3 regions of the Pseudarthrobacter sp. NCCP-2145 genome follow, and region 2 is predicted to be linked to each of the others. Evidence: riboswitches for the same ligand, from Rfam matches in the RefSeq annotation. Region 2 holds a riboswitch; each other region holds the start of a gene.

Region 1 (10,564 bases), on a different contig from region 2:
TGGACAGCCTGGGCCTTGAGCCGTGGCAGCCGGGCGAAAAAGCGAACTACATCCGGCTCTCAGCCCGCGCGCTGACGGGCCGCCGCTTCAAGGTGAACCGCCCGGATGTCTGGGCCACCCGCGCGCAGGACAAGCGCCGCGCTTCCTTTGAATAGGTGCTTCCAAGGCTTTCCGGCGGCAGGAAATTTTGCGGCGCCGGATGGGCAGTTGCGGACGGTGGCTGACGGTTGGGGATGGATAATCCAGACGCTTGCTAGATTGGTTGTCTACGGGTAAAGTCTACGTTGTAGATGCGGCAGTGACACCTTCATCCACACTCCATTGCCCCGTGCACGGCATTGAGGTTAGCTGCTGTAGCCGAACGGCAGTACCACCGCACTTAGCGAAGGGAAGCCGTCTTGGCACATTCGCAGTTCGACCTCTTTCTCAAAGAAGCCACCTACCTCGACCAGGCCTCGGAATCCACGCTGGACCGCGACCGCCTGTACGGCCTGTACACAAGCTGGTGCTTCATCAACCAGCAGAAGCCCGGACCGGAATCCGAGTTCTGGGCCGCCATGAGCCACCGCAGGATTGCTACCGGCCACAACGGGCTGCGCATGAAGGGCCCCGCTGCCGCCGATTACATCCTGGCCAGCTACCCCGGGCTCGTGTAAGAAGCCGCAGTAGGCAGGTCACGGCGTGGACCACGTGCTTTCGGGCACGGGGTCCACGCCGCTCCTGTATCCGGGGACTCTGCGGGCCTCTACCTGCCGCCGGATGCCGGGTAGGCCGCGTCCACCTCCACTTCCACGAGCCATCCGTTGACCGGCAGGTTCTCGATTTCCAGGGCAAAGCGTGAGGGCCTTGCAGGGTTCACCACAAAAGGCTCTGCTGGCGCCGCGGAGCCCAGCGGAACCTTCACGGCAGAACCGTCGGCGAGGCTGGTGTTCGCAAAGTACTGCCGGTACGCCCGGTTCCAGCCGTCAAAGTCGGCCTTTTCCGCACCGGCGGGGTTCTGGAGGAAAACGCGCATGGTGATGACGTCGTCGTAATCCAATCCTGCCTGTGCAAGGTTCTCGCCGATCCGGCGGAGGGCGTTGATGCCCTGCGCTTCGGTAATGGTGACGCCGGGCGGAAGGACACCTCCCGGGAACACGCCCGTGTCCACGTAGCGCTGCTCACTGCCGGCGGGGGCGGCTGTGTTCAAGGCAGACGGCCCCAGCCCGCTGCTCTTGTAGATGGCGGTGTTCGCACCGATGGCCACGCCGCTGGCGATCATCGGGTTGTCCTGGCCGGCTGGGAGGTTGGACACTGTGGTTCCGGGTTTTGGTGCGGTGAGGTCCTGGAACACTGCAGGAGCCGCGAAAGCGGCGGTTGCGGTGAGGCTTATGCCGGCGATGCCGGCACCGATCAGGGCGAGTCTGCGGCGGAGCATGGGCTTCTTTTCTGTCGAGGTGCGGGTACTGGCGGGGGTTGCGGCGCTCATCCGGCCACCATTGCCGCTGCCCGGGTGTGCAGGGCGGTGACGGCTGCACGGGCGGAGGTCATGGCACCGTGCTGCCAGGCGATGGCGTGGCTGAGGTGGTCGCCGGCGAAGTAGATGTTGCCGGACGGCTCCAGCAGCCTGGCGTATTTGGCATCGGTCTGTGAGGGCCAGCCCACCCAGGCACCTTCGGAAAAGGCGGTGCTGCCCCAGTCCACCGAGAACGACGCCGCAACGTCCTTCCGGTACACGTCACCATGGATCCGTGCCCCTTGGTCGAGGGCGCGGCCCAGGCGCTTCTCCGGGCTGAGTTCCTTGTAGACGCGCGCGCTGGCACCTGTGTTGTAGTAGCCCACCATGGTGCCGCGCTGCCCGTGGAACCCGGTGGACGGGTACCACATGTTGCCGAGGTCGATGTTGGTGTTGGTGATGCCGCCGTAGATCCGGTGGTCCTCCTCCCACCAGCGGCGTGAGTACTCGATGCCGATCTTGCCGGCGTCGCTGGGGCTGGCAAATTTCAGGGCGTCGATGACGTCCGCGGGGAGGTTGCCCGGGTTGGTGTACTCCACCGAAACGCCGGCTGCAGTGTTGTTCATGGAGAGGACCTGGGCTCCGTACACGAATTTGTCCTTGCCGATGGCTGACTCGAACGCGTACGGGATGCGGTCCATGCCGCCCACGGGCTGGAACATCATCATGGCCTGGTCCCAGCCGAATTCGAAAGAGAAGTAGTTGCCCACACCGCTGGCGAAAACGTCGGACAGGGCATCCGGCGCCAGGGGCGTGCCCGCTTCCAGGCCGGCCCCCGGAGCCACGGAGTATCCCTTGCGGCCGGTGCCGGTGTACTTGAAGCTCGCCGCGGCATCTCCTGGCACTTTATTGCCAATGGCACCGAAGCTCTTCAGGAAGGAGATCAGGTTCTCCTTGTCCGCTGCGCTCATGTAGCTGTCCAGGGCACCCTGGTCGGTGGCTTTGGCCAGCAGCTCGGAGACGTACCCGTAAACGTCAGCCTTGGCAGCGCGGTGCCGGATGGGGGTGTTGGAGAGCTTGCTGCTGCCTCCACGGAAAAGGTAGCCGTCCGCATTCTGGTTGGTGAAGGGCTCGATGGCCACCCCGAGTTCCTTGCAGTAGTCCAAGGTGATGTGGTGCTGCGGGATGCGGCCCGGCCCGGCGTTCATGTACTGGTCCTTCGAGAAGGTGGCCCGCTGCGTGATTCCGCGCAGATCCGTCTCTTCGGTCCCGCCGCGCACTGTCCAGTTGCGCCCGCCCGGACGCATCCGTGCCTCAAGGATCGTGACCTTGTAGCCGGCCTTGCCCAGTTCGTACGCCGTGGTCAGGCCTGCGATTCCCCCGCCCAGGATCACCACGCTCTTGCCCTTGCCCTGCAGGTCGTCGGCGCGGGGCGCGGCGAACGCAGGAGCTGCAGGATCCGGGGCAAGGCCCATGGCCGCCATCGTCTGGTACATCACCCCGGCTCCCCCCACCATTCCCACATAGCGGAGGAAGTTCCTGCGAGTAGCATCTGTCATGTTGTTCCCTTTCACCGGAGTGTTACACGGTGAGCGTAGGGATGAAATGTTTCGTCAAATGCTGTGACGGTATGGGTGTTGTGGCATTTGCATTTCAGTCACGTCAACGCTGCTCCTGCCCAGGGAGCACCTGCCCTGAAAGGTGCCTGGTACATGGCTGGCAGCAGCGCCTACCTGCGCGAAGGACTCCTCATGCGGTTACTCGAAGACTCGGATGCGGCCGCCCTGGCCCGGGCCTATCAGCGCAATCGGGGGCTCCTGGCGCCGTGGGAGCCGAAACGCACTGACAGCTTCTTCACCAGCGGGCACCAGGCGGACACCATCCGCGCCAAGCTCGCCCAGCACGCGTTGGGCACCGAAGTCCCTTGGGTCCTGGTCCAAGAAGAGGACGACGGCGGAGGCAGAGTGCGCGCAGGCCAGCGAACCGGGCGCGTGGTGGGGGCAGTGACGCTGACGGGAATCGTCCGCGGCCCCTTCCTCAGCGCCAACCTGGGCTACTGGGTGGACCACGAACTCACCGGGCAAGGGATCGGCACTGCCGCCGTTCTCCACGCAGCCAGCTACGCCCGGACGGCGCTTGGACTGCACCGAATCCAGGCGGCAACCCTGCTCCACAACACAGCGTCGCGGCGGATCCTGCAGCGGGCAGGGTTCCGGGAGATCGGGGTTGCTCCGGACTACCTGAAGATCGCAGGGCAGTGGCAGGACCACCTGCTCCACCAGCTGATCCTGCCGCACTCCTGAGCACCGCGCGTCAGCCCCCGGCAGGAGCGCACGGGCTGCGGTGGCCGGGGCATCCTCAGGTAGGGATGATCCTGAAGAGAAACCGCGTGCGCACCATCGCCCAGAGGAGTCCCAGCACCACGGCGTAGGCCAGGGTGTTGATGAGGATGTTATCTTGCTGGAGGGCCGGGATGTTGGCGATGACGGCGATGAGAACCACATGCATGATGAACACATAGAGGGTGGCGCGGCCCAACGGGACCAGGAACCAGCCCAGGGCGCGCTGTACCGGTTTCCAGTACGCGGTGAGGAAGGCATAGGCCGCCACCACCAGGACCAGGACGTTGAGCAGCCGGCCCGGGGCAAGGTAGGTGCGCCCGAAGAAGAGGTCGTACATGGCCCGGTATGCGGTGTCCGGAATGATGGCAAGGCGGACGTCATACCCGTTGGCGAGGTACGGGTTGCCCCAGGATACGAAGGCGAACGCGAAGGCCAGGGCGGTGCAGGCCACCACCACCCAGGTGTGCGCTGAAAGCCAGGCCACGATGCTCCGCCGGTGGAACCCGGCCGCCAAGCCGATGACGAACAGCACCTGCCACACCAGCAAGGGGAAGGAATCCTCGAACTGTGACGGCAGGAGCCGGAAACGCGTCACCGTACCCACCGCGTATACGGCCAGCGATGCCGCCAGCACCCAGACAGCCTTGCCGCGGTTGAGGGCGGCCAGGATCAGCGGGCTGGCCAGCAGCAGCACCACATAGAGGCCCATCACGTTGAACTGCCAAGGCCCGAACTGGAGCAGCAGGATGGCGGGAAGCACCTGCGCCGGAACGGGAAACTGGAACAGCGTTTCCATACCCGCGTAAAGGTCGTAGGTGCGTCCTGCCCCTTCGTGCCCCGCTCCGCCGGTGCCCTGGTCCACGAAGGTTGTGAGCGCGTCGGTCCGGAAGGCCGGCAGCAGCGACAGCAGGAAGACGCCCACCAGCACCACCAGCGCCGTTACGTAGAGCTTGCCTGCCCGGCGCGAGGTGAGGTCCACCACCGTTCCAAAATCGTCCTTCGCCCTGGGCCCATACACCATGCCCACCACCAGGCCGGAGAACAGAACGAACAGCTCGGCACCCGAAACGAAGCCCACCGCTTCCTGGGTCAGGAGCTGGAACAGCGACACCATGCCCAGGTGGTTCACCACCACGAACACGATGGCCAGGCCACGGAGCAGGTCCACGCGTGAGTCCCTGCTGGAAGGGTCGCTGTAGCCCCACGCCGTGACCGCACCCAGCCTGGCGGGGAGTTGCCACAGCGCCACCAGGAGGATGATGAGCGCGGCCCCAACGGTCCAGGCGGCAGCAGCCGAAAGCGTGTTGGACCTGACAAACCCGGGACCCGAACTGACATCGGTAACAGGCCCCGTCACGATGGGCGCTTCCTCAAGCCGGCTGTGGGCAGCGTCCGCGATGCCGGCGTTTCCGGTGAGCCGCCAGTCGATGCTGGCCACGCCGGTGTCCCGTGTGCTGGTGCGTTCGTCCCAGACCACTGCCCCGGTCAGTGCGAAGTCGGCTGATCCGGCAACGCCCAGGACCTGGTCCCACCAGCCGTTCTTGATCTCCGCTTCCGCGGCGCCTCCGGAGGACGGGCTGTAGAAGGCCGACGTCTGCAGCATGAAGGGCTTGTCCCGCCCCGCGGCATATGTCCCGTAGAAGCTCTCCCCGCCGGAGGCCGTCAGCATCTCCTGCAGCTCACCGGTTCGGGGCACGGTGTTGACGGCGCCGCCCCCTGCGGTGTCATCGTGGTAGGCAGTCAGGCCCACCCAGTCCACGGCGTCGTCCCCCGGATAGTAGGGTTCATAGGCCTTGTCGGAGCCATTCCAGGTGCCGTCGCCATTGGTATCCAACAGGTTGAAGCCTTCGCTGCCGGGCCCGGGCGCATTCCGGTTCCGGTCAAAGGGGTAGTCCTTGCCCAGATACGGTTCCCACACCATGACAAAGCTGCCACGGGCACCACCATCCCGAAACGCCGCCGCCACCGCCTGGAATGCCTCCCGGTAGCCGCCAGGCTGTTGCCCCCACTCCACCCAGCTGGTATTCATGTCCGGCGCAAAGCGGATAAGCAACTGGCCCTTGAAATCCCCCTGCATCCGGCGCACTTCCCCCGCAAAGGCTGCGGCAGCGCCAGCGGTGACCTGGTCCAGCGGGACGGCAGGCCTCACCGTGAGCATCGCATGGGCACCCTGCCCGGCGGACTGCTCCAGGAACTCGCGGATATCGTTCTCCTCCGAGGCACGGAACGGGAAGGCGATGTCGTGTCCGAAGATTGCGGGGGATGCCCCGAGCCTTTCGGAGAAGCCGCCGGCGGTGTCCTCTCCCCATTCGAGGACTGCGCCCAGCAGCGGCTTGCCTTCCTCCGTGAAGTTTCGGGCGGCCTGCGCTGAGCCGGCGGGCACCACCACCGCCAGGACGGCCATCATCACGGCGGCGAGGAGCGCGGCCACCCTGTGGAGGGGCTGCAGCCGGCGGCTCCGGGCGGGACGTGTGGGCGCGGCGGCGGATGGCGTGATGATGAAGACCCCCAGGGACTGATTTCTCCAGTAGCGGGGCGGCGGCCCCTGCAGAAACTTTATCGGCCCGACCCGGGCGACAGGCACCTGGCGCCCGGGCACCCCAAGTGGTGTCGCCGTCGTCCGTTCCAGGGAGGTGGCGGACGCATCTTCGGCGCGGCGCCTCCGCGCTGCATCCTTCAGTTACGCAACATGACGACGGCGGCGGTGCGGCGCCGGGCGGCAAGTGTTACGTTTTTGGGGAGTAATGAGTACCGGCGCCAAGCCCTGACTGGCCGGTCGGCAACCCTCCTTCCACGGCGGGGTGCCTCAGGTGAATACTCGGCATATCGACCATTCGAGCTGCAAGCGTGAGAGAAGGAGATCCGTCGTGTCTGACGCACCTGCCCCTGAAGAAAAACTGTCCTATCGCCTCATCAGCGGCCCGGACGACCGTGCATTCTGTGAGCGCATCTCGGCCGCCCTGGCGGAGGGCTATGTGCTGCACGGCAGCCCGGCGGCAACCTTCAACGGCAGCAGTGTCATCGTGGCCCAGGCCTTGGTTCTTCCGGCGGCGATCGCTTCCGCGGACGCCGCAGTGGCGGACGCCGTGGACAACCTCGAGTCCGCAGGCGACGACCTTGAGTTCGACGGCGAGGGCCACGCATGAGCTACGCAGGGGACCTGACGCCGCAGGAGGCCTGGGACAAGCTGGAACAGGGCGCCATCCTGGTGGATGTACGCACCGAGGGCGAGTGGGCCCACATTGGTATTCCCGACACCAAGGCAACCGAGAACGATCCGCTGTTCATCCAGTGGACTTTCCCCGGCGGCATCCCCAACCCTGACTTCATCAACGACCTCAGCCAGCAGGCGCCCGAGGACCGTTCAACCGAACTGGTGTTCCTGTGCCGCTCCGGCCAGCGGTCCATCGCGGCAGCCATAGCGGCCACCCAGGCCGGCTTCACCTCCTACAACGTGCTGGAGGGCTTTGAAGGCGACCCGGACCGCTTCGGCGAACGCACCGTCAACGGCTGGAAGAACCGCGGCCTGCCAACCAACCTGGGAAAGATCTAAGTGACCTTCAACGAAGACGCCGCCGGCTGGAGCCCCGACACCCAGGCCGTGCGCGGCGGGCTGGACCGCACCAACTTCCAGGAAACCAGCGAAGCCATCTTCCTGAACTCGGGCTTTGTCTACGAATCCGCCGCTGCCGCCGAGCGCGCGTTCACGGGCGAGGACGAGCGCTTTGTGTACTCCCGCTACGGCAACCCCTCCGTGGCCACGTTCCAGGAACGTCTCCGCCTGCTGGAAGGAACCGAGGCGTGCTTTGCGACGGCGTCCGGGATGTCCGCGGTGTTCACCGCGCTGGGTGCCCTGCTGGCCGCCGGCGACCGCGTGGTTGCTGCCCGCTCGCTGTTCGGGTCCTGCTTTGTGATCCTCAACGAGATCCTGCCGCGGTGGGGCGTGGAAACCGTCTTCGTGGACGGGCCGGACCTGGAGCAGTGGCGCGAGGCCCTGTCCAAGCCCACCACCGCCGTCTTCTTTGAATCGCCATCCAACCCGATGCAGGAGATCGTCGACATTGCCGCGGTCAGCGACCTGGCGCACGCAGCCGGGGCGACCGTCGTCGTCGACAATGTCTTCGCCACTCCCCTGCTGCAGCGCTGCGGGCAGTTCGGCGCGGACGTCATTGTCTACTCGGGCACCAAGCACATCGACGGCCAGGGCAGGGTGCTCGGCGGCGCCATTCTGGGCACCAAGGAGTTCATCGACGGACCGGTGAAGCAGCTGATGCGCCACACCGGACCGGCGTTGTCCGCGTTCAATGCCTGGGTCCTCACCAAGGGCCTTGAGACCATGGCGCTCCGCGTCAACCATTCCTCGGCCACCGCCCTGCGGCTCGCGGAATGGCTGGAGGAGCAGCCCGCCGTCAGCTGGGTGAAGTACCCGCTCCTGAAATCCCACCCACAGTACGAGCTGGCCGCGAAGCAGATGAGCGCGGGTGGCACAGTCCTCACCCTGGAACTTGCGCCCTCCGGGGGCCGCTCTGGGAAGGAAGCGGCGTTCGCGCTGCTGGACGGCCTGCGGATCATCGACATCTCCAACAACCTGGGCGACGCCAAGTCCCTCATCACCCACCCCGCCACCACCACGCACCGCGCCATGGGTCCGGAGGGCAGGGCGGCAATCGGCCTGAGCGACGGTGTGGTGCGGCTTTCCGTCGGCCTGGAGGACGTGGACGACCTGATCGGCGACCTGGAGCAGGCGCTCAAGCAGATCTAGCACTCCGGACGGTGGTGGGCATGCCTGGAACGGTCGCTGCTCCCGGCTGGCGGCTGCTGTCCACCATCCCCTGCCTGAGCAGACCTGCTGGGCATCGCCGCCGGCGCGGCCCTACAGCGCCTGTTTCCGGTACGTCTTTTGGGGATATCCGGCCCCTATTCATCAGGTGCCGATAACGGAGAGGCTGACTTTCACGGCGTCGCCTTCACTGATCCGGGCCCTGGCCCTGATGGCCTTCTTGACTGGCAGGAGGTACGTCCCCTTGTGAGCGTCCGGGAAGAGCGAGGTCTGCCAGGTGTGGCCGGAAATTTCCGCTGTCACCTGGATTGAGCCGAACGCTTTGCTGTGCCCTGCGTTTCGTGCGCGGATATCGTCCGCCACGTCCGGTGGCAGGGTAAGGAAATGCCAGCCGGCCTCGCCCGGGTACAGCCACAGTGCGGCTGTGAAGGAGTACGACGACGTCACGCGCCGAGTATGGCACGCCTGCGGTAGTGCCGCCAGGGTTGTGGATATCCAGCCGGCCACTAGTCATCCACAGCCCCTGCCACACTGCCCTTTTTGTCAGACCCCCGCTGGAGGATGTCTGTATGGAAAGCACGACGGCGGTGGTGGAGGCGGAGGCGGCAGTTGACGCTTCGGTGGCTGCTTTTAGGGCGGTGCTCAGCGGCGCTGCTGTTTCCGGTACGACTGGTTCCGGTACGGATGTTTCTGGTCTTGGTGGCGTTGAGCCTGGCGCTGACGCTGGCGGGGTTGGTGATGATCCGTTGCAGCGGGTTGCTGATAATGCGTTGGATGTTCTTGCGGGGGTGGCGCGGTCGGAGGCGAAGCTGGCAGCGGTGAAGGCGCGGGCGGTTCAGGTGCTCGCTGCCGCCACGAGTGTGGTGAACGGTCCGCCGTCCTCGCCGCAGGAGGCCACCGGCCAGGACCGGAGCCTGGTGGCCGAGGTCGGCTGTGCGCTGGTGATCGGTGACCGTGCCGCCGGTGCCTTGTTGGCCGAGTCCCACGCCCTGGCCACGGCCCTGCCCCGAACCCTCGCCGCGTTGCAGGGCGGTTCAATCTCCTGGCAGCATGCCCGGGAAATGGTGAACCAGACCGTGGGCCTTGACCGGGCCGGAGCCGCCGCGCTGGAGGCTCACTTCCTGGACCCGGACACGCCACGGCCGGCCGGGGCGGCGACGATCGGTGAGATGCCGGCGTACCGGTTCAAAGCCAAGGCCCGCACCTGGCGGGAACGCCACCATCCCGAATCGCTGGAGAAACGCCATACCAAGGCCGCGGCGGACCGGCGGGTCGAATACCGGCCTGACCAGGACGGGATGGCCTGGCTCTCGGCCTGCCTCCCCGCCGACCAGGCCATGGCAGGCTGGAACCGGCTCAACGCCCTCTCCCGCGCCGCACAAGGACCCACCGAACCCCGCACCCTCACCCAACTCAGTGCCGACCACTTCGCCCAAGCCATCCTCACCAGCGGCACCAATGCCAGCATCGGCGACGGGGCAGGAATAGGAACGGATCTCACCCCTTCGTCGCGGATCCGGGCGCAGGTCCTCGTCACCGTGCCGGTCCTCTCCCTCATGGGAGTAACCGACGAGCCAGCCATGCTCGACGGGTACGGACCCATCCCAGCCTCGATGGCACGGGACCTGGTCGCTAACGGAGCTGATTCGTTCCACCGGGTCCTGGTCGATCCGCGGGACGGGGCGCCGTTGGAGATCGGGCGGAGCAGCTACCGGGTCACCAAAGCCATGCGGAACTGGCTCCGGCTGCGGGACGGCCAGTGTCCCTTCCCCGGCTGCAGCAACCCGTCGTTGGATAACGAGGCAGACCACCTCCTCGCCTGGCACCACGGCGGGACCACCGGGATCAGCAACCTCGGACAGCCCTGCCCGAAACATCACAGACTCCGGCACACCAGCGGCTGGACACCGACAGCAGCCACCAAGGACGAACCACCCGGCTGGACCTCACCCACCGGACGCCACTACAAAAGCGAACACCAGGACTGGGAACCACCCCACTGGCCAG
Region 2 (10,564 bases):
TTGAGCCGGTTCCAGCCTGCTATGGCCTGGTCGGCGGGGAGGTAGGCCGAGAGCCAGGCCATGCCGTCCTGGTCAGGCCGGTATTCGACCCGCCGGTCCGCCGCGGCCTTGGTATGGCGTTGCTCGATGGATTCGGCGTGGTGGCGTTCGCGCCAGGTCCGGGCTTTGTGTTTGAACCGGTGCGCGGGCATCTCCCCGATCGTTGCTGCGGCGGCTGGTCGTGGTGTGTCCGGGTCCAGGAAGTGGGCTTCCAGGGCGGCGGCGCCGGCGGGGTCGAGGGTGGCTGCCTCGTCCGCCATGACCCGGGCGTGCTGCCACGAGATCGTGCCGGCGTGCAGGGCCGCGAGGGTCAGGGGCAGGGTGGTGGTCAGCGCGTGGGATGCGGACAGGAACGTGCTGGCGGCCCGCGGCCCGAGGGCCAGCACGCACCCGATCTCGGCTGCCACGGCCATTTCCTGTGCCTGCACCGGCATTCCGGGAGGGGCCAGGGTATGGGCGGTGTCGGCGTACTTCATGGCAGCGCGGGCCTTCAGGCCTGCAAGCCCGGCTTCGGCCTCCCTGGCGCCGGCGAGGATGTCCAGGCTCCCCTCCGCCATCCCGGCTAAGGGATCGGCAGCAGAGAACGGCTCCGAACCGCACCCGTCCACCTCCGCATTGAGCACGGCAAGGGCGGCCCTGATATCCGCAAACGCCCTCGCCACCGCTTCCCTGCCCATAAACCCATCCTGCCAAGGGGGTCCGACAATGACGTTTGGCCTGGGGCAGCCGGGAGATAGCACAGTGGCGCCCTGCGCATTGGAACGCAGCCAGGAGACGAATTCGGCCGCCATCGGCGGGTGACGCCGTTGTCACCTGCTGATGGCGGCCGAAGCTTTGTCGGGCAGAAGGCATTTCCTGCCCATGTTGGTGCCCGGACGGGGACGCCCGGGCAGGCGGGGGAGCGTCAGATGGTGACTGCCCCGTTGGCGGTCTCGAATGTCACCGAAAGGATCCCGGGGGTTCCGTGCGGCGCCACCCACTCCACGGCTACGTCTTCCAGCGGCTTCTCCACTGGTTCACCCAGCCACTCGGTCACCCGGGCTGCCGATCCGGCAATGGTGAGGCAGCTCATCTTGACGTTGCTCTCGTAGGCGTTGGACGGGTGCAGGGAAGGGTCGCCCTCCCACTTGAGCATGTACGGGACCTGGGGGTCCGCGATCAAGCCGAGGATGCCGATCTGCTTCCACACGAGTTCGCGGCCGTCAGGGAATTTGCGGTTGCCGTTGACTGCCGAGCGTCCCAGGCGTTCCTCGAAGGGGGCGAGGTCGTCCACTTCGACGCACCAGCCCATCCATCCGCCACCTGCGGCGGAGCGTGCCCGCACTGCCTGGCCAAAGGGGGCCTTGTCAGAAGCCGGGTGGTCCAGGACCTCAACGACCTCAAGGTACTTGTGCCCCGCAAGCGGGATGATCATATTCCGGGTTCCGAACCGCGGGTGCACTCCACCCTTCACTGCCTCAACTCCGAGGGCAGAGGAAATACGTTCGGTGGTGGCAGCCAGGCCATCGTGTTCACAGGCGTAAGAGACGTGATCCATGCGCATGGCAACATCTTGGCACTTTGTGATCGGGCTCTCAGCTAAGGGTAGCCTTACTGGGATTTTTGGCGGCAGCCGTGCTCGAATTCCCTGCTGACAACGGCCGGGAATGCGCGCTTATGGACCGGTCTGGCTTGCACCCTAAAGCCGGTCGGTCCATATGCTTCCGTTGGACCAGTAGATGATGCCGTTGTCGAAGCGCTGTGCACGAGTGGACGCATTCAAGGAGTACTCATCGGTGACCGGGCGCCCGATGAAGAGATAGCCTCCCCTTCGCTCGTACTCCCATCGGATGGCCCCTTGCAGCAGCCTGGTTCCGTACTGGGGTGTGAAATAAAAGGTTCCGCCCTGAAAGGCTTGGACGGCGCCTCCCTCATACCAGCGGCTCTCGTCGGACACAGGATAACCGGCTACTCCGGTCTGCCCTCCCTTATTCCACCACGCCTCCCGGATTCCGGCTCCGATGTAATGCAGGCCAATCTGCGGTGTGTAGTACATCGTTCCGTTCGTGAAGTGCTGGGCTATGGCTCCGCCGCCCAGAGGTTCCTCGTCCCGGATGGGGTAGCCCGCGTCATGCCCGTTGAACCACTTCTTCTCAATTGCTCCCCACAGCGGGTGTGCCCCACCTGAAGGAGACCAGAAAATCAGGCCATGTTGGAACTGCTGCTGTGCCCCGCCTTGGACGGTCTGCTCCTGGCTGGTGGCAGCGCCCAGCTGCGACGCCGGTCCGCCCATTGAGTAGTACTTGGCCCCGATCGCGCCCCCCACTGCAAAGGCGTTGACCGAAGCTGACGGGGTTTGGAGCAGCCGGTTCGGCGTTCCATTTCCGGTTGCTGTAATGGTTCCCCCGAACGCGGAAGAGACCAGCCGATCAGCCACCTGCCCAGGTGTCAAAAGGGGGTTGCCGGACAGGATGAGTGCGGCAGCGCCAGCCACATGGGGGGTGGCCATGGACGTTCCGCTGAGTGAGGCTGTGGCCGTCGTCGACGTGTGCCAGGTGGAGCTGATGCCAACGCCGGGAGCATAGAGGTCTACGCATTTGCCGAAGTTGGAAAAAGAGGCCTGACGATCCGAAGAATCGCTGGCCGCCACTGTGACGGCGGCGGGGGTGCGGGCCGGGGAAGCCGTGCAGGCGTCCACAGCGTTGTTTCCGGCTGAGACGATGGCAGGCATGCCGTTGGAGATGATGGACTGGACTGCTGCGTCGAGCACGCTGCTGGTGGGGCCGCCGACACTCAGGTTGACGACGGCGGGAGTGCCAGGCCGGTGTTGCCCTGCAATCCAGTCGAGCCCTGCGATGATGTCCGAGTAGAGGCCGGAGCCATCACACGCCAAAGCCCGCACCGGAATGAGGGTGGCGGATTTGGCCACACCATGGACGGTGCCGCCGATTACTCCTGCCACGTGCGTGCCATGTCCGTTGCAGTCGCTTGAGCCCAAGCCGTCAGCCTTGACTGTCCACCCCGCCGTGACACGGCCGCCGAAATCGACATGTGACGCGAGGATCCCGGTGTCCACGACGTAGACCCTGATGCCCTGGCCGGTGCCAGCAGGAGTGTAGGTGGTGGAAAGGGGAAGAGCCTGCTGGTCAATCCGGTCGAGCCCCCACGGGGCGTTGCGCTGCGTCTCGGAGACAGTGACGGCGTGGTCCGGCTCCACTGCTGCCGCCCGGCCGGAGCGGAGCAGGGCGGCAGCCTGCGCCGCGCTGGCCTCGATGGCGGCGCCCTTCACGGCCTTCGTAAATGTCCGGGTGACACCGATTCCCTGGGCGCGGAGGGCCGCCGCCTCGGCCGGGACGTCCCTTCCCGGGGCGAATTGGACAAGGTAGCGGCCGCCGTCGTTTGCCGGCGAGGCAACAGGCGCAGCGGGGGCGGCGTCCGCGGCGGGTGCCGGCCAGGACGCTGCTGCCACCGCGCTTGAGCAGAGGGCGACGGCGGAGAGAAGGACGGCGCGACGTGCCAGGCGCAAGAACTGGGGCAACGGAATGTGTTCCTTTGGTGTCTGAGGAGAACTGCCGGGTGACGATTTCCCGGCTCAAATCTAACGGAGGACCGGCGTCAAACGGCCAAACTTCGCGCAATCCTGCGCATCTCCTGTGGAACCTTGGGAAATCAACATCCGGGGCCTCTCCACCCGCCCTGCGTGAGGACAATTCCGCCCCGGACCAGGGCCGGAAGTCACAACCGGTCACACTCATGGCGGCGGACACCCGCTGTTCCTACACTGGGCTCAGGTCATGAGTGCCAGTGACAGCCCCGGCTTGCTGGCCGGCAACCCTCCTTCCGCGGTGGGGTGCCCCGGGTGAGGACCTGGCTGTCCGGTAATCGGCCGGATGGCAAGCGCGGCCCGCGGTGCTTCGAGCATGCCGGGCCCAGTCAAAGGAGCCTTAATTGTCCAACGGATGGTCATTCGAAACCCGCCAGATCCATGCAGGACAGGAGCCGGACAGTGCCACGGGCGCCCGGGCACTCCCTATCTACCAGACCACGTCCTTCGTGTTCCCCAGCGCCGAGAGCGCCGCCAACCGCTTCGCCCTTGCTGAACTGGCACCCATCTATACCCGCATCGGCAACCCCACCCAGGAGGCCGTGGAACAGCGGGTCGCCAGCCTTGAAGGCGGGCTGGGGGCACTGCTGCTGAGTTCAGGCCAGGCGGCCGAGACCTTCGCCGTCCTCAATATCGCCGAGGCGGGGGACCATATCGTTGCCAGCCCCAGCCTGTACGGCGGGACTTACAACCTCTTCGCCCACACCCTGAAGAAGTTCGGTATTTCCGTCACCTTCGTAGCGGACCCGGACAACCTCGACCAGTGGCGTGACGCGGTCCAGCCCAACACCAAGCTGTTCTTCGGCGAAGTGGTATCCAACCCCCGGCAGGACGTCCTGGACATCGATGGCATCTCCCAGGTGGCACACGATGCCGGTGTGCCCCTCATCGTGGACAACACCCTGTCCACCCCGTACCTGATCCGGCCTCTGGAATGGGGAGCGGACATCGTTGTCCATTCGGCAACCAAGTACCTGGGCGGCCACGGCTCCGCGATCGCCGGCGTGATCGTGGACTCAGGCAACTTCGACTTCGGCAAGGACCCCGCAAAGTTCCCGGGCTTCAATACCCCGGACCCCACCTACAACGGGCTGGTGTACGCCAGGGACCTCGGCAAGGACGGTGGCTTGGGCGCCAACCTGTCCTACATCCTCAAGGCCCGCGTCCAGTTGCTCCGGGACCTGGGCTCCGCCGTCTCCCCGTTCAATGCATTCCTGATCGCACAGGGCCTTGAGACGTTGAGCCTGCGCGTGGAACGGCACGTTGCCAACGCCACGGAAGTGGCGCGCTGGCTGGAAGGAAGGGACGACGTCGAATCCGTCGCCTATGCGGGGCTGCCCTCCAGCCCGTGGTACGAGCGGGGCCGCAAGTATGGCCCCAAGGGCACGGGCGCGATTGTGTCCTTCAACCTCGCTGGCGGAGCCGAGGCGGGCAAGCGCTTCGTGGACGCGCTGGAGCTGCACTCGCATGTGGCGAACATCGGCGACGTCCGTTCCCTTGTCATCCACCCGGCGTCGACCACCCACAGCCAGCTGACCCCGGAGCAGCAGGCTGTTGCCGGCGTAACCCCCGGGCTGGTCCGGTTGTCCGTGGGCATCGAACACATTGATGACATCCTGGCGGACCTGGAAGCAGGCTTCCGGGCAGCGAAGGACGCTACCGGAGCCTAGCCGGACGCCCAGGGAACCCACTGCGGCGGCAAGCCGGGGAAGTCACAACCAGTCACACTCTTGGCAGCAGGCGGGGGCTGTTTCGTACACTCGAACAAGGTCATGAGTGCCAGTGACAGCCCCGGCTTGCTGGCCGGCAACCCTCCTTCCGCGGTGGGGTGCCCCGGGTGAAGACCTGGCCTGCCGGTCATTCGACGGCGGGCAAGCGCGTAGAAGAGGTCTTGCCATGACGGTTACCGTCACCCGTACCACCGTCCCCGAACACGGAATTGTCCGCTATGCCTCCGTTGGGGGGCTGGAACTTGAAGCCGGCGGCTACCTGCCCGACGTCACGCTGGCCTACGAAACCTGGGGCACCCTTAACGCGGATGCCAGCAATGCCGTCCTGATCGAACACGCGCTGACCGGCAGCACCCACGTGACCCGCGGCGACACCGACGAACCGGGCTGGTGGGAGCAGCTGGCAGGGCCGGGTGCGCCCGTGGACACGGACCGTTTCTTTGTGGTGTCCATCAACATTGTGGGCGGCTGTTACGGGTCCACCGGTCCGTCGTCGCCGGCACCGGACGGGGCTCCCTGGGGATCCCGGTTTCCCCTGGTCACGCTGCGGGACAGCACTGTGGCAGAGGCCCGGCTGGCTGACCAGCTGGGGATCAGGAGCTGGTTTGCGGTGCTCGGAGGTTCCATGGGCGGAGCCCGCGCACTTGAGTGGGCCATCACGTTCCCGGAGCGGGTGCAGCGCTGCGCGGTGATTTCCGTGGGGGCCGCAAGCACGGCCGAGCAGATTGCCTTCGCCCAGGCGCAGACCCTGGCGATCCGCCAGGATGCGAATTTCAAGGGCGGCGACTATTACGGCGGTCCCTTCCCGGAGGACGGGCTGGCCCTGGCCCGGCGGATCGCGCACATCACCTACCGCTCAGCGGCGGAACTCGAAGGCAGGTTCGGCCGCGAACCGCAGGCTCCGGAGTCGCCCCTGCAGGGTGGTGTCCTGGCCGCCCGCGGACGCTACCAGGTGGAAAGCTACCTGGACCACCAGGGAAACAAACTGGTCCGGCGGTTCGATGCCAACAGCTACATCGCCATCACCGAGGCCCTGATGAGCCACGACATCTGCCGGGGCCGGGGGCCGCTTCCCGAGACCCTGGCGCGGTCGGGTGCGCGCTTCTTTGTGGCAGCCGTGGATTCTGACCGGCTCTACTTCCCGGCCCAGTCCCGGGAACTTGCCGCCGCCCTGCCGGGAGAAGTGGACGTCCACGTCATTGAAGCTCCGATAGGCCATGACGGCTTCCTGACCGAAATAGGCCAGCTGGGCCGCCAGCTCAGGGCGCACCTTTCGGCTTAAGGCTGCCCCTCACAGGCAGGTAAATGTGCATTTATGCAGATAGCCTCTGCATGATTCGCCGTTGAGCTTGGCGTTCAGGCGGACCATACTCGTTGGGACCCGGCGGTTCGTGGCCAAAATCACACGTATCCGCCTCAGACTGTCCCAGTGGTGTCGAAGAAGACGCCGAAGGAGTTCATCAATGAGTACGGAAAAGTCCGCCGCGCGGCGGCCCGAGGAAACCGACGTCAAGTCCTCAGGCCTGAAGAAGGTCGTCACGGCCTCCATGGCCGGCACCGTGGTTGAGTGGTACGAGTTCTTCCTCTACGCCTCCGCCGCCACTCTCGTGTTCGGCAAGCTGTTCTTCCCCAACTCCGGAACCGAGCTGGACGGCATTATCGCAGCCTTCGTCACCTATGCGGTCGGCTTCGTTGCCCGCCCCATCGGCGGCATCGTCTTCGGCCACTTCGGCGACAAGTTCGGCCGCAAGCAGCTGCTGCAGCTGAGCATCATCCTGGTGGGTGTTGCCACCTTCCTCATGGGCTGCCTGCCGACCTTTGCGCAGATCGGCTACTGGGCGCCGGCGCTGCTGGTGTTCCTGCGCTTCGTCCAGGGCTTCGCGGTGGGCGGCGAATGGGGCGGCGCTGTGCTCCTCGTCGCCGAGCACAGCCCGAACAAGTCCCGCGGCTTCTGGTCAAGCTGGCCGCAGTCCGCTGTCCCCATGGGCAACCTGCTCGCCACCGCCGTGCTGTTCACCCTGTCCTCCACCCTCTCCCCGGAAGCCTTCCTCGGCTGGGGCTGGCGCGTAGCCTTCTGGCTCTCCGCAGTGATCGTCATCATCGGCTACTACATCCGCACCAAGGTCCAGGACGCGCCGATCTTCCTGGAGGCCCGCAAGGAAGTCACTGTCGAGAACAAGGGCTACGGTGTTGCCGAAGTCTTCCGCCGGTACCCTCGCGGCGTGTTCACCGCCATGGGCCTGCGCTTCGCGGAGAACATCCTTTACTACCTCGTGGTCACGTTCTCCATCACCTACCTGAAGGTGGTTGTGCAGACGGACACCTCCCGCATCCTGCTCCTCCTGCTGGTGGCACACTTCATCCACTTCTGCGCAGTACCCCTGGTGGGCAAGATGTCCGACTCCCTGGGACGCCGCCCGGTATACATGGCCGGTGCAATCCTCGCCGGAACCTGGGGCTTCTTCGCCTTCCCCATGATGGACACCGGCAATGACATGGTTATCCTGGCGGCCATCACCATCGGCCTGCTGTTCCACGCCCTCATGTACGCCGGCCAGCCGTCCATCATGGCCGAAATGTTCCCCACCCGCATGCGGTATTCGGGCGTTTCCCTCGGCTACCAGGTGACCTCCATCGTGGCCGGCTCGCTGGCGCCCATCATCGCCAGCTCGCTGCTGGGCAGCTTCGGCTCGTCCGTTCCGGTTGCGTTCTACCTCCTGGGCGCCTGCGTGGTGACTGCGATCTCAGTGTTCTTCCTCAAGGAAACCCGCGGTATCTCGCTGCATGACGTTGATGCCGCCGACGCCCAGGGCACCGCCGACCTTCTGGCCGCAGCCAAGAAATAGCCGTCAGGAAGCAGTCCCCACGGCACAGCATCACGGACACGGCAGCTGCCCGGACCTGCACGCAGCGCAGGGCCGGGCAGCTGCCTGTTGACAACCATAAAGTCAGGAACACCATGCGAGCAGCAGTCCTCTATTCCACAGTCCCTCCCGGCACCAGCTATGCCGAAGCGCAGCCGCTGGTGGTCCAGGAGCTCAGCCGTCCCGAACCCCGCGCCGGCGAGCTGGGTGTCACCGTCACCTACTCCAGCCTGTGCCACTCAGACCTGTCAGTCGTGGACGGATCCCGCGTCCGGCCGCTTCCCATGGCACTGGGGCACGAGGCCGTGGGACGTGTGGCGGCGGTGGGTGAGGGCGTCACCGACGTTGCGGTGGGGGACCACGTTGTCCTCGTTTTCGTCCCCAGTTGCGGTTCCTGCCGCGCCTGCCTGGCGGGGCGGCCCGCGCTCTGCCACCGGGCAGCGGAGGTCAACGGCTCCGGGGACCTTCTGCACGGCGAGGCGCTGCTGCGCACGCCTGCGGGGGAGCGGATCAACCACCACCTGGGGGTTTCGGCGTTCGCGGATTACGCGGTGGTGGCCCGCGAATCAGTGGTGGTGATCGACGACGACGTCCCCGACACAGTCGCGGCGATGTTCGGTTGCGCCGTGCTCACCGGAATGGGTGCCGTCCTCAACACGACCGACATCCGGGAGGGCCAGTCCATCGCCGTTTTCGGTCTCGGTGCCGTGGGGCTTTCGGCCGTTATGGCTGCCGCGCTCGCCGGTGCCTCCGCCGTCATTGCCATTGATCCGAACACGGCCAAGCACGGACTTGCCCTGAAGTGTGGGGCAACCGCGGTGGGGACTCCGGAGGACGCCGGCCGCCTGATCGCGGAAGCCGCCGGTGACGGTGTGGACATCGCGGTCGAGGCCGTGGGCTCGGCAAGGGTGATTGCGTCCTGCCTCGGGCATGTGACGAGGGGCGGCGCCGTGGTTTCCGTCGGCCTGCCGCACCCCACCGCGGAGCTGACGGTGCCTGCGCTGCAGTTTGCCGGCGCGGGCAAGCGGCTGCTGGGCTCCTACATGGGCGATGCCGTCCCGGACCGGGACATTCCCCTCTACCTGGGGTACTGGCGCGAGGGCAGGCTCCCCGTTGAGCTGCTGCACACGGACACCAGGCCCCTCGCGGAGATCAACGAAGGCCTTGATGCCCTCGCAGCCGGGCAGGTGGTGAGGCGGCTCTTCCAGGCGTGAAACCGGCACGCCGGCCACTACCCGGGTTGTCAACAGCGCAGTGTCCCAACAGCAGCTCAGGCGGCCAGCAGATCCTGGCGCTCCGCCACCTCATGCTGGAGCGCGCCGATCACGGCCTGCACCCGCGCGGACCGCAGCGACTCCGGGCGGGCCACGGCCCAGATGGGGACCTGGCGCTGGAACGCTTCGAGAAGTACCGGAACGAAATCCGGGTTGCGCGCCACCATGAAGTTCGGCAGCAGCCCGATCCCGGCGCCCCGGCGGACCGCCTCGACTTGGGCAAAAATGCTCGTCGCTTGGAAGCTGGACTTCGGCATCGGCAGCTGCGAGGACCGGTGCCCCAGTTCGGCCACCTGGAGCGCCGACTCAACGTAAGAGACGAAGCCGTGCTGCCCCACGCCGTCGGGCGTTCCCGGCAGGCCGTGCTCCGCCGCGTAGGCGGGGCTGGCGTAAAGCCGGAGGAAGTAGTTGGTCAGGAAGATGGCCTGGGCGTTGCTCACGTCGGTGCGGCCCACCACCACCTCAAGGTCCACGCCGGAGCGGTTCTGGCTGACCCTGCGCGTGGCGCTCAACATTTCCACGTTCAGCAGTGGATGCCGCTGTTGCAGGCGGACCAGCGCGGGCGTGACGAATTCGGCGCCGAAACCGTCCGAGGTGCTGATGCGCACCATGCCGGAGAGAGCGTCCCGGTCCTGGCTTGTGGCAGCGGCCAGTGAACCCAGTGTTTCCTCGATCCTTTCCGCCGCGGCGACGGCCGAAGCTCCGAGCTCCGTCAGTTCCCACCCATGCGGGCTTCGCTCCAGGGTGCGGCCGCCCAGCTGCCTGTCGAGGGCCAGGATCCGGCGCGAAATGGTGGTGTGCGTCGTGCCCAGCGTTTCGGCGACGGCGTTGAAACGCCCCAGCCGGGCCACTGTCAGCAGGATCAGCAGGTCGTCCGGACTCGGCAGCTGCGCCATCCCTGCCTCCCATCTATGTGCATCAGTGCACATGCCATCTGTGATTTTTTCCCTTGATTGCACTATAGCGGGGTGTGATGGTGGACACAGACTTTACGGCCGCCGGCCGGAGACAAAGCAAAGGAGCTTAAGCCATGGCAGTAATCGGTTGGATTGGTTTGGGGAACATGGGCGGGTC
Region 3 (10,564 bases), on a different contig from region 2:
CTCGCCGCCCTCGTCGCCGAGATCAACCGCCTTGGCGGTGACGCAGAGGAAACCAGCGACGGCCTGGTGATCCGCCCCGCACAGCTGCACGCCGGTGTCGTCCACAGCTATGCGGACCACCGCATGGCCACTGCGGGCGCCATCCTTGGCCTCGCCGTGGAGGGCGTCCAGGTGGAGGACATCGGCACTACCTCCAAGACCATGCCGGATTTCCCCCGGCTGTGGGCAGACATGCTGGCGCAGAATGGCCCCGCCGAAACGGCGTCGGAAGGTTCCAGCGGTGGCGCGGAGGACTGATTCCTGGGATGAATCGGACGTCCGGATCCGTCCCAGCAAGAAGGGCTCCCGGCCCCGCACGAAGGACAGGCCCAGCCACGATGATGCCGTCACGGGGCGCATCATCACCGTTGACCGGGGCCGGTACACCGCAGTTGTGGGGGAGGACTCGGGGAACGAGAGGGTAGTCATTGCCGCCCGGGCCAGGGAACTCCGCCGGAACCCGGTGGTCGCAGGAGACTTTGTCTCGCTGGTCGGGGACGTCTCCGGGGAGCCGGACACCCTGGCCCGGCTGGTGAAGATCCAGGACCGCAAGACCCTCCTGCGGCGCAGCGCCGACGACACGGATCCCGTGGAACGGGCAGTGGTGGCCAACGCCGACCAGCTGGTGATCGTGGTGGCAGCCGCCAACCCCGAGCCGCGGACCGGCTTCATCGACCGTGCCCTGGTGGCCGCCTATGACGCCGGCATCGAGCCGATCCTGCTGGTCACCAAGGCGGACGTCAAGGATCCCGCGGAACTGCTGTCCAACTACACCCACCTGGACTTTCCCGTGATCATCAGCCGGACAGCCGATTCCGCCGCCTCGGGCATTGACGCCCGTTCCGACGACGGCCTGTCCGCACGGCTGGACAGCTCGGCCGTCGCCGAGATGCGGGGCCACCTGGACGGCAAGGTCACCGTGATGCTGGGGCACTCAGGCGTTGGAAAGTCCACGATGGTCAATGCGCTGACCGGCGCGGAACGGGCCACCGGCGGAGTGAACGCCGTCACGGGCCGCGGCCGGCACACGTCGTCGTCGGCCCTTGCCCTGAAGCTGGCGGATGCGCCGTCCGGAAGCTGGATCATCGACACCCCCGGCATCCGCTCGTTCGGCCTGGCGCACGTGGACCCGGACCGCATCCTCCGCTCCTTCCCGGACCTCTCCCCCGGCATTGACGACTGTGAGCGCGGGTGCAAGCACACCGCCACCGCCGTGAACTGCGGGCTGGACGCATGGGTGGGCGGGGGACATGCCGGCCCCACCGGAGCAGCACGGCTGGGCTCCCTGCGGCGCCTCCTCGGCACGGACCCGCGAATGGAAGCCCAGGAGGCAAAGGAACTGGGCAGCGTGACCTGACGGGCCCGCTTCCCGGCAGAACGGCGCGCAGACGGTAGTTTGGAACCATGATCCAACCCGCTTCGAGCTACAACGATGACCTGCGCCTGGCCCACGTCCTGGCCGATTCCGTGGATGACCAGACCATGAGCCGCTTCAAGGCCCAGGACCTCCACATTGAGACCAAGCCGGACCTGACGCCCGTCACCGATGCGGACAAGGCAGCCGAGGAAGCCATCCGCGGCCAGCTCTCCCGCTCCCGTCCACGCGATGCCGTACTCGGCGAGGAGTTTGGCAGCACAGGCCACGGCTCGCGGCGGTGGATTATCGACCCCATTGACGGCACCAAGAACTTCGTCCGGGGCGTTCCGGTCTGGGCCACCCTGATCGCGCTGGTGGATGAGGGCGAGCCGGTGGTGGGCGTGGTCAGCGCTCCCGCCCTGGGCAAGCGCTGGTGGGCCGCCAAGGGCATGGGAGCCTACATGGGGCGTTCACTTGCCGCTGCCACCCGCCTCCGGGTATCCAATGTGTCCAATCTGTCCGATGCTTCCCTTTCCTATTCGAGCCTTGGCGGCTGGAAGGAGCGCGGAAACCTCAATGAATTCCTGGGCCTTACCGAGGACGTGTGGCGGACCCGGGCGTTCGGTGACTTCTGGTCCTACTGCATGGTGGCCGAAGGTTCGGTGGACATCGCCTGCGAGCCTGAACTTAACCTCTACGACATGGCCGCACTGGTGCCCATCGTGGTGGAGGCGGGTGGCCGCTTCACCTCGCTGGAGGGCGAGGACGGTCCGTTCGGCGGCAACGCCCTGGCCACGAATTCCATCCTGCACTCCGAGGTGCTGCGCCGGCTGAACCCGAACCTGGACGACCTCCTTTAGTCCCGGCAGCACGAATATTCGACGGCGGGCACCCCCGAAAGGAGGCGTCCGCCGTCGTGATCTTCGGCGCAGGCGGGCCTTTTCAACCGCGCGTAACAAACCCCTTAACATTTCCGCGGGCTTTTAACCTTCACTGCGCATGTTCTACGCTCTTAACCAGGTCACGAGTGCCAGCGCAAAACCCCGGTTTGCTGGCCGGCAACCCTCCATTCGCGGTGGGGTGCCCCGGGTGACGACCAGGCCGGTCCGGAAGGGATGCGGCAAGCGCGGATTCCTGCACGGAGTCCTGTTCTGAAGTGAGGTCTCTGTGACAACTGCCACCGTCTCCCCCGAAGCAGTCTCGCCCCAAGCCACCGTCCAGCGTCAGGCAGCCGCCCTGCCGGGATCGCCGGCGTTTTCCGACCAGCGCCGCGCCGCCGCCGGCCGTCCGCTCGCAGCAGTCAGCGGCGCCGAGATCCAGGCCCCGCTGATCCATGGCGGCCACGCCCGGTACGCCAACCTGGACTATGGCGCATCCGCCCCCGCCCTCTCCGTGGTGTCGGCTTACCTCAACGAGATCCTGCCCTTCTACGCCAGCGTCCACCGCGGTGCGGGCTATGCCTCCCAGATCAGCACCTCGGTCTATGAGAATGCCCGCGCCATCGTCCGCGACTTCGTAGGCGGGCGCCCGGACGATTCGGTGATTTTTACCCGGAACACCACTGACTCCCTCAACCTGCTGGCGGGCTGCCTGCCCGTCACCGACGGGCGGCCCGACGGCGACGTCCTGTACCTCGACATTGAGCACCACGCCAACCTCCTTCCGTGGCAGGGTGTCCCCCACCGCAGCATCGTGGCAGAGGACACCATTGCGGCTACCATTGACGCGGTCCGCGCGGAACTGCAGCAGGGCGGCGTCAGCCTGCTCGCCGTGACCGGGGCTTCCAACGTCACGGGCGAAATCCTTCCCATCCGCGCCCTCGCCGCGCTGGCGCACGAGCACGGCGCACGGATCGCAGTGGACGCGGCCCAGCTGGCGCCGCACCGGCGGGTCGACATCACTGCGGACGACGTCGACTACCTCGCCTTCTCGGGCCACAAGCTCTACGCACCTTTTGGTGCCGGCGTGCTGGTGGGCCGGCCGGACTGGCTCGACGCCGGAACACCGCACCTTGCGGGCGGCGGCGCCGTCAAGGAAGCCAGGCTCGACGGCGTCAGCTGGGCAACCGGGCCGGCCCGCCACGAGGGCGGATCGCCGAACGTGCTGGGTGCGGCGACCCTGGCCCGCGCCACGCAGGTCATCGCGGAACTGGACCAGGACCGCTGGCATGCCCATGAAGCAGCCATCCGCTCCTTCCTGGTGGAAGGCCTGCAGGAGATCGACGGCGTCACCGTCCACCAGATCTTCAAGGACACCAACCCGGACACCGACACCATCGGCGTGGTCAACTTCTCCGTGGAAGGCTACGACGCCGGCCTGGTGGCCGCCTACCTCTCGGCAGAACATGGAGTGGGCCTGCGCGACGGCCGCTTCTGCGCGCACCCGCTGCTGAAGCGGCTGGGCCTTCCCTCCGGTTCCCTGCGGGCCAGCTTCGGCGTCGGCTCAAGGCTGGAGGATGCCGAACGTCTGCTGGCAGGCATCCGGGACCTTCGGACCAAGGGACTTGGCTGGGACTATGTGGTGGACGCCGGCCGCTGGGTTCCCGCCAATGACAACCGCACGTACCCCCACTGGGCGCCCAACACCCCGGGAACGGCCGGCGCCGCGCCCTGCATCGACGACTGACCTGCGGCTGGCCTGCCGGCCGGCGCCCTGCCGTTGCGGCTGATGCGGTAAATTCGGAGGACACCAAAGGAACCGGATGAAGGAGGCCGCGCGTGGCACGGGGTGGCCCACGGCTGGATCACGGCCGGCGCCGGGAGCTCGGCCAGAGCTTCCAGGACGGCGGCAGGCACTACCAGCAGGTGCGGCCCGGCTACCCTGCCGAATCAGCGCGCTGGCTGGTGCCTTCGGGAGCACGCGATGCGCTCGACGTGGGCGCCGGCACCGGGAAGTTCACTGAACTGCTGCTGGACCTGGGACTCTCCGTCGCGGCCGTGGACCCGTCAGCGGACATGCTCGCGCAGCTGGCTGAGCACGTCCCCGCCGCCACGGCTGTCCTTGGAATTGCAGAGGCGACCGGCCTGCCCGACGCGGCTTTCGACGTCGTCACCGTGGCGCAGGCCTGGCACTGGTGCGATGCCCTGAGGGCCAGTACGGAACTGGCCCGCGTCCTCCGTCCCCACGGAACGCTGGGACTCGTCTGGAACCAGCTGGACACATCCGTCCCCTGGGTCCACCGGCTCTCCAGGATCATGCATGCCGGGGACGTCTACAAACCCGGCCACCGCCCGCTCATAGGGCCCGAGTTCGGTGCGCTGGAGGACCACCTCACGCACTGGCAGGACTCCGTGACCACCGGAGACCTGATGGAACTGACAAAATCGCGGAGCTATTACCTCCGCGCCGGAGAGGCCACCCGGGCAAAAGTCCTGGCCAATTTGGACTGGTACCTTCACGAGCACCTGGGCCACGGACCGGACGAGGAACTGGAACTTCCATACCTGACGCTCGCCTGGCGGGCGGTCCGGGCATGAGCGCCCGCCAGTCCACGTGCGGCCAGGGGCAGCCGGTAGGGTGGATCCTGTGAAGACCAGCGCTCCCTCCTCCTCCATAGAGGACTACGTCAAGGTCATCTACTCCTTCACTGAGTGGCAGGACAAACCCATCACCTCCTCCCAGCTGGCACAACGCCTGGGGGTGGCCAATTCCTCCGTTTCAGAGATGGTCCGGAAGCTGAAGGACCAAGGCCTGGTGGACCACAAACCGTACAGTGCCATCAGGCTCACGGACTCCGGCCTGCAGCTTGCCCTCGCCATGGTGCGGCGCCACCGACTGATCGAGACCTACCTCGTCCAGCAGCTGGGGTACAGCTGGGACGAGGTCCACGACGAAGCCGAACTTCTGGAGCACGCCGTCTCGGACACGTTCATAGAACGCGTGGCGGCGAAACTGGGCAACCCGCAGCGGGATCCGCACGGCGATCCGATTCCTACGGCGGACGGCCAGGTCTTTATGCCCCGCGCGCACCTCATGGGAGAGCTGGACCAGGGCCACACGGGCCGCATCACCAGGATCAGCGACGACAATCCGGACCTGCTCCGCTACCTTGCGGCCGAGGAGATAGACCTCGACGCCGAAGTGGAGGTGGTGGGCCGCAGGCCGTTCGGAGGCGCCCTGGTGGTGCGTGTCCGGGACTCAGGCCGTACGCGCGACTACGACCTCGCCGATGAGATCACGTCGGCGCTGTGGGTGCACAGCGACCGACCCCATCCGGGCTGCCTTCTGGGGGACGCCGAATCTCCCGTAACCTTGCCCGGGGCATGAGCGGGCCGAAGACATCGTGGATGCCCAGGGCAGGCGCCTGGCTGGCCGTTGCCGCAGGGGGCCTGGCGGGGACAGAACTCCGGTACGTCCTGGGGCTGGTCTTTCCGGAACTCCCAGGATCCATTCCCTGGACCACCCTTAGCATCAATGTGGCGGGCAGCTTTATCCTGGCCGCCCTGACCACCGTCTGGATGGCCCGCCCGCGCACGCCCTTCTGGTTGCGGGCTGGGCTGGGGCCAGGTCTCCTGGGATCCTTCACCACGTTCTCCGCCGTGGTCTTTTCCCTGGACCAGCTGGTGCGGGAGGGGGAGCACGGAGTGTGGACTGCGTACCTCGGCCTGTCCGTGGTGCTGGGGCTGGCTGCGGCGGGCCTCGGATGGCGGACCGGAAAGCTTGTTGGCCGCCCGACCGGGAGCCGTCAGTGACCGCCGCGGCCCTGGTGGGGATTTTCGGGGTGGCAGGCGCCCTCGTCCGCTTCGGCATTGACAGCTGGTTCGCCCATCACAGCTCCCGGCAGACTGTGCGTGCCGGCAACCATGGGGCCGGGACCCCCGTGAGGCTGCACTGGCCCTGGGCCACATTGCTGGTGAACGTGGCGGGGTGCTTCATAATCGGCACTGCGCACGGTCTCACTGTGGGACTGGGACTGGGTGCGGAGTGGCAGGCGGCGCTGGCGACAGGCCTGGCCGGCGGGCTCACCACCTTCAGTTCCTGGACCACGGCCACGGTGCGGCTGCTGAGCGAGGAACGCCTCGGGTCGGCTGCGGTGAACGTTGCCGCCAACCTGGTCCTGGGCCTGGCTGCGGCCGCGGCGGGGATCGCCCTGGTGTCTGCGGTATAGAAGGCGCGGCCCCGGGGGCCTTGATTTGGTGGGCTCCCGTATCGTGGATGGTGATGATTAGCAGACGCGACGCGGCCATTGCCCTTGACGTACCGATGGAGATGGCACAGCGCCACGGCCTTCCAAAATGGCTGACCGAGGCCCAGCTGGGCGAGATCCTGGACAACCCTCCGCCCTGGCTGGTCCAGTCCCGTGCCAACCGCACGGGCAAGCGCCCGGTCTGGGTCCACCTCGAATGCGCGGTCTGCGGCTACGAGGAGGCGGCCCGCCCCAAGAAGTGGTGGCCCGACTTCACCTACGTGATCTGCGGCCACCACCGGCCGGACGAGGTGCCGGCGGTCCGCACGGGGTTCGTCCGGAGCGAATTTGACGGCGTTGGGACACGTTTTGTGGGCATCGCAGACGTCCCCGTTCCGGACTGATTCCATGCCATTCCAGGCCATTACATTCGGGACTGAATAGGCGTAACTTACGAAGAGGGACGCAGCCCGTCCCCTGCTGTAAGGAGCACGCCATGCCGGACAAAACACCGCACCAGAACCTCGCAAAGAAGCCGGTCAAGACCATCAAGGAAAAACGCGCCGAGAAGAAAACCAAGCACCCTGAGGCTGCCCAGGACCCCGTGGCGCATTTGAAGAAGCGCCGGTAGGCCTACTGCCCGTCTGCCTGCATTTCTTCGGGCACGGCGACGAGGTCTTCTCCCCTGCCGTGCCGCAGCACCCTGATCGGCAGTGGCTGTCCGATCGCATCGGCGAACAGCAGCTTCTGCAGGCTCTCGGCGGTGCTGACGGCGCGGCTTCCGGCTGTGAGGATGATGTCACCGGCTTCCAGGCCCGCGCGGTTTGCGGGTGATCCGGCCAGGACCTCCACCACCCTGAGCCCGTCCCGCTGGCCCGTCCTGATCACTGCGCTGGCGTTCAGCCTGATCGGCGTGCTGAGCACACCCAGGTATGCCCTCCTGACCCGCCCATCGTTCAGCAGGGCCGCGATGATGCGCCGTGTTGTCGTGTTGATGGGAACGGCGAGTCCCAGTCCGGCGCCTGCCACGGCAGTGTTGATGCCCACGATCCTGCCATGCGCGTCCGCCAGCGCGCCTCCGGAGCTGCCTGGGTTGAGGGCGGCGTCGGTCTGGATGACGTCCTCGATCACCCTCCGGTTGCCACCGGCCCAGACCGGGATGGAACGGCCCAGGCCGCTGACGACTCCCGCCGTGACCGACCCCGCCAGCCCGAGCGGATTCCCGACTGCGATCACCAGTTGTCCCACACGCAAGGTCTCGGCGTCGCCGAAGCGGGCGGGGGCCACCCTTGGTGCCTTGCCGCGGACCACAGCGAGATCCGATAACGGATCCACGCCCACGAGCTCGAGATCGGTCCGGCTGCCGTCGGCACATGCGGCGTGACCCTTGTTGGCACCGGCCACCACGTGGGAATTGGTCAGCAGGTAGCCGTCCTCGGTAAAGAGGACCGCAGAACCTGCCCCCACGCGGAACCTGCCGTTCCGGCGGGTGCTGGTCATTTCTATGGCCGCGACGTGCGGCGTAACGGTCTCAGCCACCCGCATGACCGTCTCCGAATAGGAGTCCAGCGCGCCGTCGTCGTACTCTTCGGGACTGGGCTCACGCATCTGGTTCATGGGGCACCTCCTGGCTGCTCCGCCGCTGGTTCCGGCCACTTCCGGCCCGGCCTGGGCCGCGACGCCGGATCTTATAGAGGACAACCCATGGATGCCGGCCGCTAGTCCCAGGCCCCGCTACGCCGTCGGTGAACAGGCAAGCCGCGCTTAAACACCGAAAGACCCGGACGCAATGTCCGGGTCTTTCAGTCTGCCTTGCGGCATTTTCAAAATGTGGAGATGGGGGGAATTGAACCCCCGTCCGATGTCGTGTTGTCAGGGCTTCTCCGGGCGCAGTTTGCGTCGGATTTTCTCGGCCCCAGCCATGCTGCAAACAGCTGGCTGATCCGGGCCCAGTCATCTAAGAGTCCCGTTCACCCCGATGACGGAGGTGGACAGCAGTGGCTATCTAAATGACGCCAGGATCCGGGGCGATAGCAACCTCGGGCTGACGGACTGTCTTACTGCTTAGGCAGCAAGAGCGAAGTCAGTGCGCTTAGATTCGGCACTTATTGGTTTGCAGACAGCGTTTACGAGATAATTCTGCATCCTCGGCCCGCTTCACCTGTCGCGACTAACATCGTCGAAACCGATCATCCCCATATTCTTTTATCAAACCGGCAGGCTGGCCCACCGGACTATTCATCATAACGCACGCCCGGGCCAAATCATTCCTAGCGGCGCCGGTTGCGTTCCCGCATCTCACGCTGCGCCTCGCGGTTGTCCTGCTGCTCGCGCAGGGTCTGCCGCTTGTCGTACTCGCGCTTGCCGCGGGCCACACCGATTTCCACCTTGGCGCGGCCGTCCACAAAGTAGAGCTGCAGCGGGACGATGGTGTAGCCCGACTCGCGCACCTTGTGGGAGATCTTGATGAGTTCCTCACGGTGGAGCAGGAGCTTCCGGCGCCGGCGGGCCGCGTGGTTGGTCCAGCTTCCCTGGTTGTATTCAGGGATGTGAATGGCTTCCATCCACAGTTCGTCGTTGTAGAAGGTGCAGAAGCCGTCCACCATGGAGGCGTGGCCCTCGCGCAGGGATTTCACTTCGGTGCCCATAAGCGCGATTCCAGCCTCGTAGGTATCCAGCACGTGGTAGTCGTGCCGGGCCTTGCGGTTGGTGGCCACCACTTTACGGCCACTTTCTTTAGGCAAGGGAAAGCTCCTCAGGTCAGTTCGGTTGTCCCCCGGGCCAACCGGCGCGGAGTCATACCAGTGTACGGCAGGGTGCAGACGGTGCTACAGCAGCCTCATCGGGTCCACCGGGCTGCCGTTCAGCCAGGTTTCAAAGTGGGCGTGGCAGCCGGTGGAGTTGCCCGTGTTGCCGGAGTAGGCGATCAGCTGTCCCTGCGATACCCGCTGGCCGTTGGAGACCACGATGCTGGCGTTGTGGTAGTAGATGGTGTTCAGGGTATTGCCCTCGATGAGGCCGTGGGAGATCTTCACCCGCCAGCCGCCTCCGTCACCAGAGTTCCAGCCGGAGCTGAAGACTTCCCCTGCTGCCGCCGCATAGACGGGTGTGCCACACGCCGCGCCAAAGTCCAGCCCGGTGTGCATGTACCCGCCCTGGCCGTAGAAGTCGATGGTTCCCGGAGGGGTGGCCCGCCATCCGAAACCGGACGTGATGGGAACGCTGCCGTCAAAAGGATGCCGGAGGCCAAATGCCGACGGCGACCCGACCGGCGGCATGAACGACTGTGCCGGGGGCGCTGGCGGCGGCGGCTGGTTCCTCGCCGCCGCCTCGGCTGCGGCAGCTGCCGCCGCGGCCGCCGCCGCTGCTTCAGCCTTCCTGCGCTGCTCTGCTTCCCAGGCTTCCCGCAGCCTGCGGTCGCGCTCCTGGATCTCGGCTGCCACCGCATTCTGGCTCGCCTGGACGCCGGCCAGCTGGGACTGGATGCCAGGCTTGGCAGCCTGCAGCTCCGCGTCCAGGCGGGTGGTGTCCGCGATCAGCTTGTCCACCTGTTGCTTCTTGGCGGCCGCTTCATCGCGGGCGGCTTTTTCCCGCTCCAAGGCTGCATCCGCCTTGGCTTTCAGGTCCTTGATCTCTGCCTCGACCGCCTGGAGGCGCGCTTCAGAGTTCACGTTGGTGGCGCTCTGCTGCGACAGCTTGTCCATGGCAGCGTTCTGGCTCCGCATGGCCTGGTCCGCCAGGTCCATCGTTTCGGTCAGGCTGCCGCCGTTGTTGGACCCAAAGAAGAGGGACAGGTTGGAGGGGACGCCGCCGGACTTGTAGGCCTGCGTGGCAATCTGGCCGATCAGCTTCTTGGTATCGGCGATCTTCTGCTTGTCAGACTCGAGCTGCTGCGTGATTTTGGCTTTGTTCTGCTGTGCCATGTCCACGCGGGCGGAGAGCGCCTCGACCTCCTTGACGGCGCCGGCCACGCGGCCCTGCGCTTCAAGGAGCGCCTGCTGTGCGCCGGGAAGTTGGCCCTGGTAGATCACCAGGTCGCCGGC

What was found. A riboswitch is a leader RNA that binds a small molecule or an ion and turns the genes downstream of it on or off. The one in region 2 is predicted to bind S-adenosylmethionine.
Region 1: linked by a shared signal. The riboswitch ahead of NFU08_RS13240 (DUF1737 domain-containing protein) and the one ahead of NFU08_RS16925 (bifunctional o-acetylhomoserine/o-acetylserine sulfhydrylase) in region 2 are both predicted to bind S-adenosylmethionine.
Region 3: linked by a shared signal. The riboswitch ahead of NFU08_RS05435 (aminotransferase class V-fold PLP-dependent enzyme) and the one ahead of NFU08_RS16925 (bifunctional o-acetylhomoserine/o-acetylserine sulfhydrylase) in region 2 are both predicted to bind S-adenosylmethionine.

What each region holds. Positions count from the first base shown of each region.
Region 1 is NZ_BRCG01000014.1:37,252-47,815, forward strand. It holds gene NFU08_RS13210 (pyridoxamine 5'-phosphate oxidase family protein) at 1-155, shown strand, start outside; gene NFU08_RS13215 (hypothetical protein) at 399-656, shown strand; gene NFU08_RS13220 (Rid family hydrolase) at 746-1,468, opposite strand; gene NFU08_RS13225 (FAD-dependent oxidoreductase) at 1,465-2,994, opposite strand; gene NFU08_RS13230 (GNAT family N-acetyltransferase) at 3,148-3,738, shown strand; gene opgC (OpgC domain-containing protein) at 3,794-6,184, opposite strand; SAM riboswitch class IV at 6,518-6,631, shown strand; gene NFU08_RS13240 (DUF1737 domain-containing protein) at 6,645-6,923, shown strand; gene NFU08_RS13245 (rhodanese-like domain-containing protein) at 6,920-7,330, shown strand; gene NFU08_RS13250 (O-succinylhomoserine sulfhydrylase) at 7,331-8,539, shown strand; gene NFU08_RS13255 (DUF1905 domain-containing protein) at 8,702-9,004, opposite strand; gene NFU08_RS13260 (HNH endonuclease signature motif containing protein) at 9,127-10,564, shown strand, end outside.
Region 2 is NZ_BRCG01000022.1:2,582-13,145, reverse strand. It holds gene NFU08_RS16940 (HNH endonuclease signature motif containing protein) at 1-716, opposite strand, end outside; gene NFU08_RS16935 (VOC family protein) at 944-1,582, opposite strand; gene NFU08_RS16930 (S8 family serine peptidase) at 1,718-3,556, opposite strand; SAM riboswitch class IV at 3,809-3,924, shown strand; gene NFU08_RS16925 (bifunctional o-acetylhomoserine/o-acetylserine sulfhydrylase) at 3,967-5,292, shown strand; SAM riboswitch class IV at 5,391-5,506, shown strand; gene NFU08_RS16920 (homoserine O-acetyltransferase) at 5,519-6,634, shown strand; gene NFU08_RS16915 (MFS transporter) at 6,816-8,198, shown strand; gene NFU08_RS16910 (alcohol dehydrogenase catalytic domain-containing protein) at 8,312-9,430, shown strand; gene NFU08_RS16905 (LysR family transcriptional regulator) at 9,487-10,386, opposite strand; gene mmsB (3-hydroxyisobutyrate dehydrogenase) at 10,521-10,564, shown strand, end outside.
Region 3 is NZ_BRCG01000004.1:252,425-262,988, reverse strand. It holds gene aroA (3-phosphoshikimate 1-carboxyvinyltransferase) at 1-297, shown strand, start outside; gene NFU08_RS05445 (ribosome small subunit-dependent GTPase A) at 281-1,396, shown strand; gene hisN (histidinol-phosphatase) at 1,444-2,256, shown strand; SAM riboswitch class IV at 2,416-2,529, shown strand; gene NFU08_RS05435 (aminotransferase class V-fold PLP-dependent enzyme) at 2,564-4,021, shown strand; gene NFU08_RS05430 (class I SAM-dependent methyltransferase) at 4,114-4,872, shown strand; gene NFU08_RS05425 (metal-dependent transcriptional regulator) at 4,922-5,662, shown strand; gene NFU08_RS05420 (CrcB family protein) at 5,683-6,087, shown strand; gene NFU08_RS05415 (CrcB family protein) at 6,084-6,503, shown strand; gene NFU08_RS05410 (hypothetical protein) at 6,557-6,925, shown strand; gene NFU08_RS20820 (hypothetical protein) at 7,018-7,152, shown strand; gene NFU08_RS05405 (S1C family serine protease) at 7,155-8,138, opposite strand; RNA gene ssrA (transfer-messenger RNA) at 8,350-8,718, opposite strand; gene smpB (SsrA-binding protein SmpB) at 8,792-9,265, opposite strand; gene NFU08_RS05390 (peptidoglycan DD-metalloendopeptidase family protein) at 9,350-10,564, opposite strand, start outside.